DNA from 3 places in the Arthrobacter sp. UKPF54-2 genome. Region 2 is predicted to be linked to each of the others. Evidence: riboswitches for the same ligand, from Rfam matches in the RefSeq annotation. Region 2 holds a riboswitch; each other region holds the start of a gene.
What was found. Region 2 has a riboswitch for thiamine pyrophosphate ahead of thiO (glycine oxidase ThiO). Riboswitches for the same ligand answer to the same signal wherever they lie in the genome.

Region 1 (2,251 bases), 440 kb from region 2:
CGAAACCCGCCAGGCGGCGCTGGACGCGGCCGTGGAAGTTGCCTCGACCGAGGAAGCTGCCGGGCGTCCGGCCGCCGTGCTGACGTTCGGCGGCGAGCAAGTTGCGCTGCCCTTCGTCGAGCACGCCGAGGAAGCGCAGCAGCCGGCGCTGACCCTGGATCTGCTCACCGAGGCCTTTGCCAACCTGGGCGACGCCGAGGCCAACAAGCCGGCGGCAGCGGAACAGGGTGCGGAAGCACCCGAAGCTGAAGCTGAGCCCGCACCGCAGGCCCCTGCAGCGGAAGCAGCCGAAACGGCCGCCCCGGTGCCGTCCCGTGCCACCCGTGGCCGGGGACGTGCCCGGACCGCACGGATCCAGCCCCCGAGTGCCCGCACCCGCGAACCGCAGGCACCTGCCCGCCAGGAAGCGGCCAAGGTACCGGCTGCGCAGGCACCCGTCCGGCAGGAAGCCGCCAAGGCTCCCGCTGCGCAGACACCCGTCCGCCAGGAAGCCGCCAAGGCACCGGTAGCGCAGGCCGCCGCCACGGACACCACGGCGCCGCGCAGAGTACGCCGGAACCGGAGCGCCAGCCGCGCCCAGGGCGCCGCCAACGAGACGTCCGTGCAGCAGCGCGCGGCCGCTCCGTCGGCCGCCGGATCGGTCCACGAAGCCAAGGCCCCGGAGCCGGCGAAGGTGGCCGCCAAGCCGGCAGCCAGCGAGCCAATCATCCTAGGCGTCGGCGTGCCCGCCTCGGAGCTATAGCACCGGGCAGACGCCGCCACCCGCGGGTACCGACCGGGCCAGACGCACCATCGCGTCCAGCCCGGACGGTACCCGCGAGTTCGTTAACGGGCGTCCCGGTAACAACCGCAGCGGTGCGGGCGCGGCCGGGCAGTGACGGCTAGGCTGGGGGACTGACACGGGGTGCCGCGCAACGAGCCGGCTGAGATCCAGACCCGTTGAACCTGTCCGGTTAGCACCGGCGAAGGGATGTCTCTTGTTTTCATCGACCCAGCCGGCCTCCACCGAGCCGGCGGCGCCGGCCCAGCCCACCTCCCTCCTGCGGTCCGCCTTCCCGGACGCCGCACCCGGAGAACCCGGGCTGCCGCCGATTCCGCGTGTCCTCGCCATTGCGGGCTCCGACCCCTCCGGCGGCGCCGGCATCCACGCGGACCTGAAGAGCATCGCCGCGCATGGCGGCTACGGCATGGCGGCCATTACCGCGCTGACGGCCCAGAACACCCAGGGCGTCCGCTCCGTGCACGTCCCGCCGGCGGATTTTCTCACCGCCCAGCTGGACGCCATCAGCGAGGACATCACCATCGACGCCGTCAAGATCGGCATGCTCGGCGACGCCGCGGTGATCAACGCCGTCCGTTCCTGGCTCGAGCGGGTCCGCCCCGCCGTCGTGGTCCTGGACCCGGTGATGGTGGCCACCAGCGGCGACCGGCTGCTGCAGAAATCGGCGGAGACGGCCCTGCAGGGTCTGCTCCCGCTCGCGGACCTCCTCACCCCGAACCTCGCCGAACTGGCCATGCTGCTCGGCGACGAGACCGCCGCGGACTGGGACGCGGCGCTGGACCAGGGCAAACGGCTCGCGGCGCTGACCGGCTCCACCGTCCTGGTCAAGGGCGGCCACCTCGAGGACGTCGGCGCCGACGGCGACGCCGATGCGGGCTGCCCGGACGCGCTCGTCAACACCGGGGGACTGCTGGGTGCGGAAACGGTGGTGGTGCCGGGCGAGCGGATCGCCACCCGCAACAGCCACGGCACCGGCTGCTCGCTGTCCTCGGCGCTGGCCACGGTGCAAACCCGGACGGGGGACTGGGAGGCATCGCTGCGCGAGGCGAAGCCGTGGCTGCTGGGCGCGCTTCGCGAAGCCGGTCGCCTCGACGTCGGACGCGGCAACGGTCCGGTGCACCATTTCCACCACCTGAAGCAGGTCGGTTCACCGTCCGCGCCTGCCTTCGCCGGCGAGGGCGACTTCGCCGCGGTCCTCGACGCGGACGCCGGCGTCGGGCTGGACGCGATCTACGCCCTGGACTTCATCCGCGGCCTCGCGGATGGCTCCCTGCCGGAACGGGAGTTCGCCTACTACCTCGGCCAGGACGCCCTGTACCTCAACGGCTACTCCCGGGTGCTGTCCCGCGCGTCCGCCCTCGCGCCGTCGGAAGCCGAACAGCTGTTCTGGTCCCGTTCGGCACAGCAGTGCCTCGAAGTGGAGTCCGAGCTGCACCGGAACTGGCTGGCCGGCCGGGCAGTGGCGGCAAC
Region 2 (2,251 bases):
CCGGATGTCCCAGCTGGGGCTCGCGGGCTAACTGGACGCGGCGTCGGCATCGGCGCCGGCGTCGAGCGCGGCGAGCAGCGCGCGTGCCGCCCCGGCGGGATCGTCGGCCTCGGTGATCGCCCGGACCACCACGACCCGGCGCGCGCCCGCCTCCACCACCTGCTCCACGTTGCCCAGGTCGATGCCGCCGATCGCAAACCACGGCACCACCCCGGCGACCCGGCCGCTGTCGCCGGCCTCGGCCCGTTCAATCGCCGCCGCGGCGTAGCGCACCAGGTCCAGCCCGACGGCGGCGCGGCCCGGCTTTGTGGGTGTGGCCCAGACCGGACCCACGCAGAAGTAGTCCAGTCCGCTCCGGCCCGGGGCCGCGGCGATGGCCGCGTCAACCTGCTCCGGGGTGTGCGTGGACATGCCGATCACGGTGCCCTTTCCCAGGAAATCCCGGGCCGCGGCGAAGGGAATGTCCTTCTGGCCAATGTGGAAGACCGGCGCCCCGGCCAGCGAGGCGAGGTCGGCGCGGTCGTTCACGGCCCAGAGCCGGCCGTGCCGCTGCGCTACGGAGTGCAGGACCTCCAGGAGTTCGAGCTCCTCGGCCGCCTCCAGCGACTTGTCCCGCAACTGGATGATGTCCACCCCGCCGGTGAAGGCGGCGTCGACGAAGTCTTCGAAGTCGCCGCGGCCCTTCCGGGCATCGGTGCACAGGTACAGGCGGGCGGTGGTGTGGACATCCTGGCTCATGCCCCAAGCCTAGTTCCTCTAAACTGGGCGGATACCGCGGGAGCCCGCGCGGGCCGTCACACGGCCGCCGGGCTGAGAGGGCGTCAGAGCCGACCGCTTGACCTGATCCGGCTAGTACCGGCGTAGGGAAGGAAACCCATGGACGCACCAGTCCCGCCATCGGCCGCCCCGGCGGACCCCTCAGCACATCGGTACGACGTCGCCGTAATCGGCGGCGGGGTGGTCGGCCACGGGATCGCCTGGGAAATTCGGCGCTCGGGCCGTTCCGTGGCCCTGATCGACGACGCCCCCGGCAGCGGGGCCAGCTGGGCGGCCGCCGGCATGCTGGCCCCCGTCAGCGAACTCCACTACCAGGAGGAAGCGCTCCTGGCGCTCATGCTGGAGGCCGCCCGGTTGTGGCCCGGCTTCGCAGCCGGCCTGGACGGCGGCACGGGGGCGGGCCAGGAAGGGGCGGGCGGCACCGGGTATCTCACGACGCCGACCCTCGCCGTCGGCGCGGACGCGGCGGACCGCCGGGCGCTCGCGGACCTGCGGGCGGTGCAGCAGGCCTGCGGCCTCGCCGTGGAGCCGCTGACCGTGCGCGAGGCGCGGGCCCGCGAGCCGCTGCTCAGCCCCGGGATCTCCTGCGCCCTCGACATACCCGCCGACCACCAGGTGGACCCGCGCCGGCTGCTCGCCAGGATCGGAGCGCTGCTGCGCGCGGACGGCCGGTTCGAGGCCGTGCCCCGCCGCGCCGCCGGGCTGCTCTGGGACGGCGGCCGCGTCGCCGGCGCCGGCCTCGAAGGCGGCGGGGAGATCCGCGCGGACGAGACCGTCGTGGCCAACGGGCTCGGGGCGGCCGAGCTGCAAGGCCTGCCCGGGGGACTGGCCCTGCCGCTGCGTCCGGTCTACGGGGACATCCTCCGGCTCCGCGTGCCGCCACGGCTCCGACCGCTGCTTCGCTCCACCGTGCGGGGACTGGTCCGGGGGGTGCCGGTGTACATCGTCCCCAGGGAGGACGGCACGGTCGTGATCGGCGCGACCCAGCGCGAGGACGCGCCCACGCAGTCCGGCGCGGTGTCCGCCGGCGGCGTCTACCAGCTGCTGCGCGACGCCCAGCAGCTGCTCCCCGCCGTCGCCGAACTCGAACTGCTTGAGGCCACGGCGCGGGCACGGCCGGGAACGCCTGACAACGCCCCGCTGCTGGGGCGCGTTGGCCGCGGCGGAACCGGGCAGGACATCGAGGGGCTGATCATCGCCACCGGGTTCTTCCGGCACGGCGTCCTGCTGACCCCTGTGGCCGCCGCGGTCTGCCGGGAGCTGCTGGACGGGCCGCCGGACCCGCGCTGGGCGGCTTTCCGCCCGGACCGCTTCTCCGCCCGACGGGATTCAGCACAGGACTTTTCACCGAAAGACAGGACAACAGCATGAACATCAGGCTCAACGGGGCACCGCACACCCTCGCCGACGGTGCCACGGTCAGCGCCCTCGTCAGCGGCGTCACCGGCCGGCCGCTGGCCGCTGACGGCCAGGC
Region 3 (2,251 bases), 780 kb from region 2:
ACCTGATGAGCCGGATGCACGCCGCGACCAAGCCGCAGGTGCTGGGGCTGTTCCTGCTGCTCTGCGCCGTGGGGCTGCAGCTGCGCACCTGGTGGGTGTGGCCGGTGCTGGTGGTGGCGTGGATCTTCCAGCTGCTGACGGTGCCGGTCTCGGCCCACATGGTGGGACGGGCCGGCTACCGCACCAAACACCTGCACCCGGAGCTGCTCAGCGCGGACGAGCTGGAGGCCGTGGTGCAGCAGGCGGCCGGGAAGAGCGGGTTCACCGACGACGACGTCGAGTGACGCCGCCGCCGGGACACGCGGCTCTCTACGAGGCGGCTTAGACCAGATCCTGGGTCTTCGCGAAGCGGGTGATCGCGCGCTGCGTGCCGCGGTTGGCGAGGACCTGGATGATGGCGCTGACCGAGGCCGAAATCAGGGCGAAGGTCAGGGCCTGGCGCAGCGTGGTGGGAACGTCGTCGTCGTGGCCCTTGGGCGGCTTGTTGCCGGTGGTCTTTTCCCAGACGGTGTCAACCACCTTGGTGCCGACGAAACCGGCGACGAGGCTGATGCCGGTGCCAAGCAGTTTGATGAAGATGTTCATGCGTCGTACTCCTTGCGGGAGGGAACAGGGCTTCCCCTAGCCTAGCCTCCCCTGGCGCCCCGGCCGCCGAGGAATTCGGTCAGGGCCTCGACCACCAGCTCGTGGTCGGCCTTCTGCGGCAGCCCCGAGACCGTGACCGTGCCCACCGCCCCGGTTCCGCGCAGGTAGATGGGGAACGAGCCTCCGTGGGCGGCGAACTCCTGCTGGTCGAACCAGGCGTTGTCCTCGATCCTGCGCCCGGCAGCCCGGGCACGCAGGCCCACCAGCAGCGACGGGACCTCATACCGCGAGGCCGTGCGCTGCTTGGCCCTGATCCAGCGCTCGTTGTCAGGGGTGGCGCCCTCGAGGGCCGCGTGGAAGAGCACCTGCTCACCCTTGGTGATGTCGATGGCGATGGGGTGGGAACGCTGCCGGCCGAGTTCCACCAGCAGGAACCCGAGCTCAAGCGCGTCATCCTTGCTGAAGGATTCGAACTGCAGTTCGTCGATTTCCGTCAGGATCCGGCCGATGAGCGCGGCCAGGGCTCCCGGCGGCTGCGGATCCGCGGAGTCCGGGTCGTAGTCGGGGGAAGGCGCTGGTGCGTCGCTCATGGGACTCAGCTTCCGTTACGTTCTGCCGCTGCGCAAGCCTTACCGGGTGTAAACTGGCCCAGCCCACAAGGGCGATTTTAAATACGACAGGGGAGCGCCGCCGTCGGCAATCCGGAGCAGTCCGGGGATCCACAGGTGGGCGCTGAGAGTGCGGACAGCCGCAGACCCTCGAACCTGATCCGGTTAGTACCGGCGCAAGGGAGTCGAGTTCTCAGGGTGCCCGGCACCACGGCGGAAGCCGCGCTCAGCCGGACCACCCTCCCCTCCTGTACCTCAGGAGGACGATATGACTGATATTTCTGCGAAGCAGACACTGGCCACCGGCAAATACCACTGGCGTGTGGTCGACATTGTGCTGGCAGCGTTGATCGCCGTTGCCGGCGGCGTGATCTTCTGGGCCTGGTCCCAGGGCTCCAACCTCGTAGCCGTGCCGCTCAACGCGGTCTACCCGCCGCTGACCGGGCTCTACGCCGGCGGCTGGATGATCCCGGCGGTGCTCGGCATGCTGGTCATCCGCAAGCCGGGGGCCGCGCTGTTCTGCGAGACCGTGGCCGCCACGGGCGAGCTGATCATGGGCTCGCAGTACGGCGCGTCCGTGCTGTTCTCCGGCTTCGTCCAGGGCCTCGGCGCTGAACTGATCTTCGCCGCCTTCCTCTACAAGCGGTTCAACCTGCCGGTGTCCCTGCTGGCCGGCGCCGGCGCGGGCCTGTTCTGCGGCCTCAACGACTCCTTCCTGCCCTGGGGCTGGAACATCGCCTACGAGGCCGGTGACAAGGCCGCCTACATCGTCTTCTGCGCCGTCTCCGGTGCCGTGATCGCCGGCGGACTGTCCTGGCTGGCCACCCGCGGGCTCGCCAAGACCGGGGTGCTCGCCTCGTTCGCGTCCCGCAAGGCGGCATCGGAACCCGTGTTCTCCTGATGCCCGCACACGCATGACATCCCTCGACGCCGGCCGCCCAGCCGCGGTCACCGCCCGCGGCTGGGGCTGGCGGCACGCCGGCCGGCCCCGGCCCGCCGTCAGCGGACTGGACCTGGAGATCCGCCCGGGAGAGCGTGTGCTGCTGCTGGGCCCCTCC

Region 1: another riboswitch for thiamine pyrophosphate. It lies ahead of E7Y32_RS12315 (bifunctional hydroxymethylpyrimidine kinase/phosphomethylpyrimidine kinase); the one in region 2 lies ahead of thiO (glycine oxidase ThiO).
Region 3: another riboswitch for thiamine pyrophosphate. It lies ahead of E7Y32_RS06510 (ECF transporter S component); the one in region 2 lies ahead of thiO (glycine oxidase ThiO).

Annotation. Positions count from the first base shown of each region.
Region 1 is NZ_CP040174.1:2,666,864-2,669,114, forward strand. Features, by position in the region: gene E7Y32_RS12310 (Rne/Rng family ribonuclease) at 1-742, shown strand, start outside; TPP riboswitch at 891-988, shown strand; gene E7Y32_RS12315 (bifunctional hydroxymethylpyrimidine kinase/phosphomethylpyrimidine kinase) at 1,041-2,251, shown strand, end outside.
Region 2 is NZ_CP040174.1:2,222,373-2,224,623, forward strand. Features, by position in the region: gene E7Y32_RS10260 (ferritin-like fold-containing protein) at 1-31, shown strand, start outside; gene thiE (thiamine phosphate synthase) at 28-738, opposite strand; TPP riboswitch at 765-885, shown strand; gene thiO (glycine oxidase ThiO) at 877-2,148, shown strand; gene thiS (sulfur carrier protein ThiS) at 2,145-2,251, shown strand, end outside.
Region 3 is NZ_CP040174.1:1,437,832-1,440,082, forward strand. Features, by position in the region: gene mnhG (monovalent cation/H(+) antiporter subunit G) at 1-284, shown strand, start outside; gene E7Y32_RS06500 (DUF4235 domain-containing protein) at 322-585, opposite strand; gene E7Y32_RS06505 (heme-degrading domain-containing protein) at 627-1,175, opposite strand; TPP riboswitch at 1,254-1,394, shown strand; gene E7Y32_RS06510 (ECF transporter S component) at 1,462-2,094, shown strand; gene E7Y32_RS06515 (ABC transporter ATP-binding protein) at 2,108-2,251, shown strand, end outside.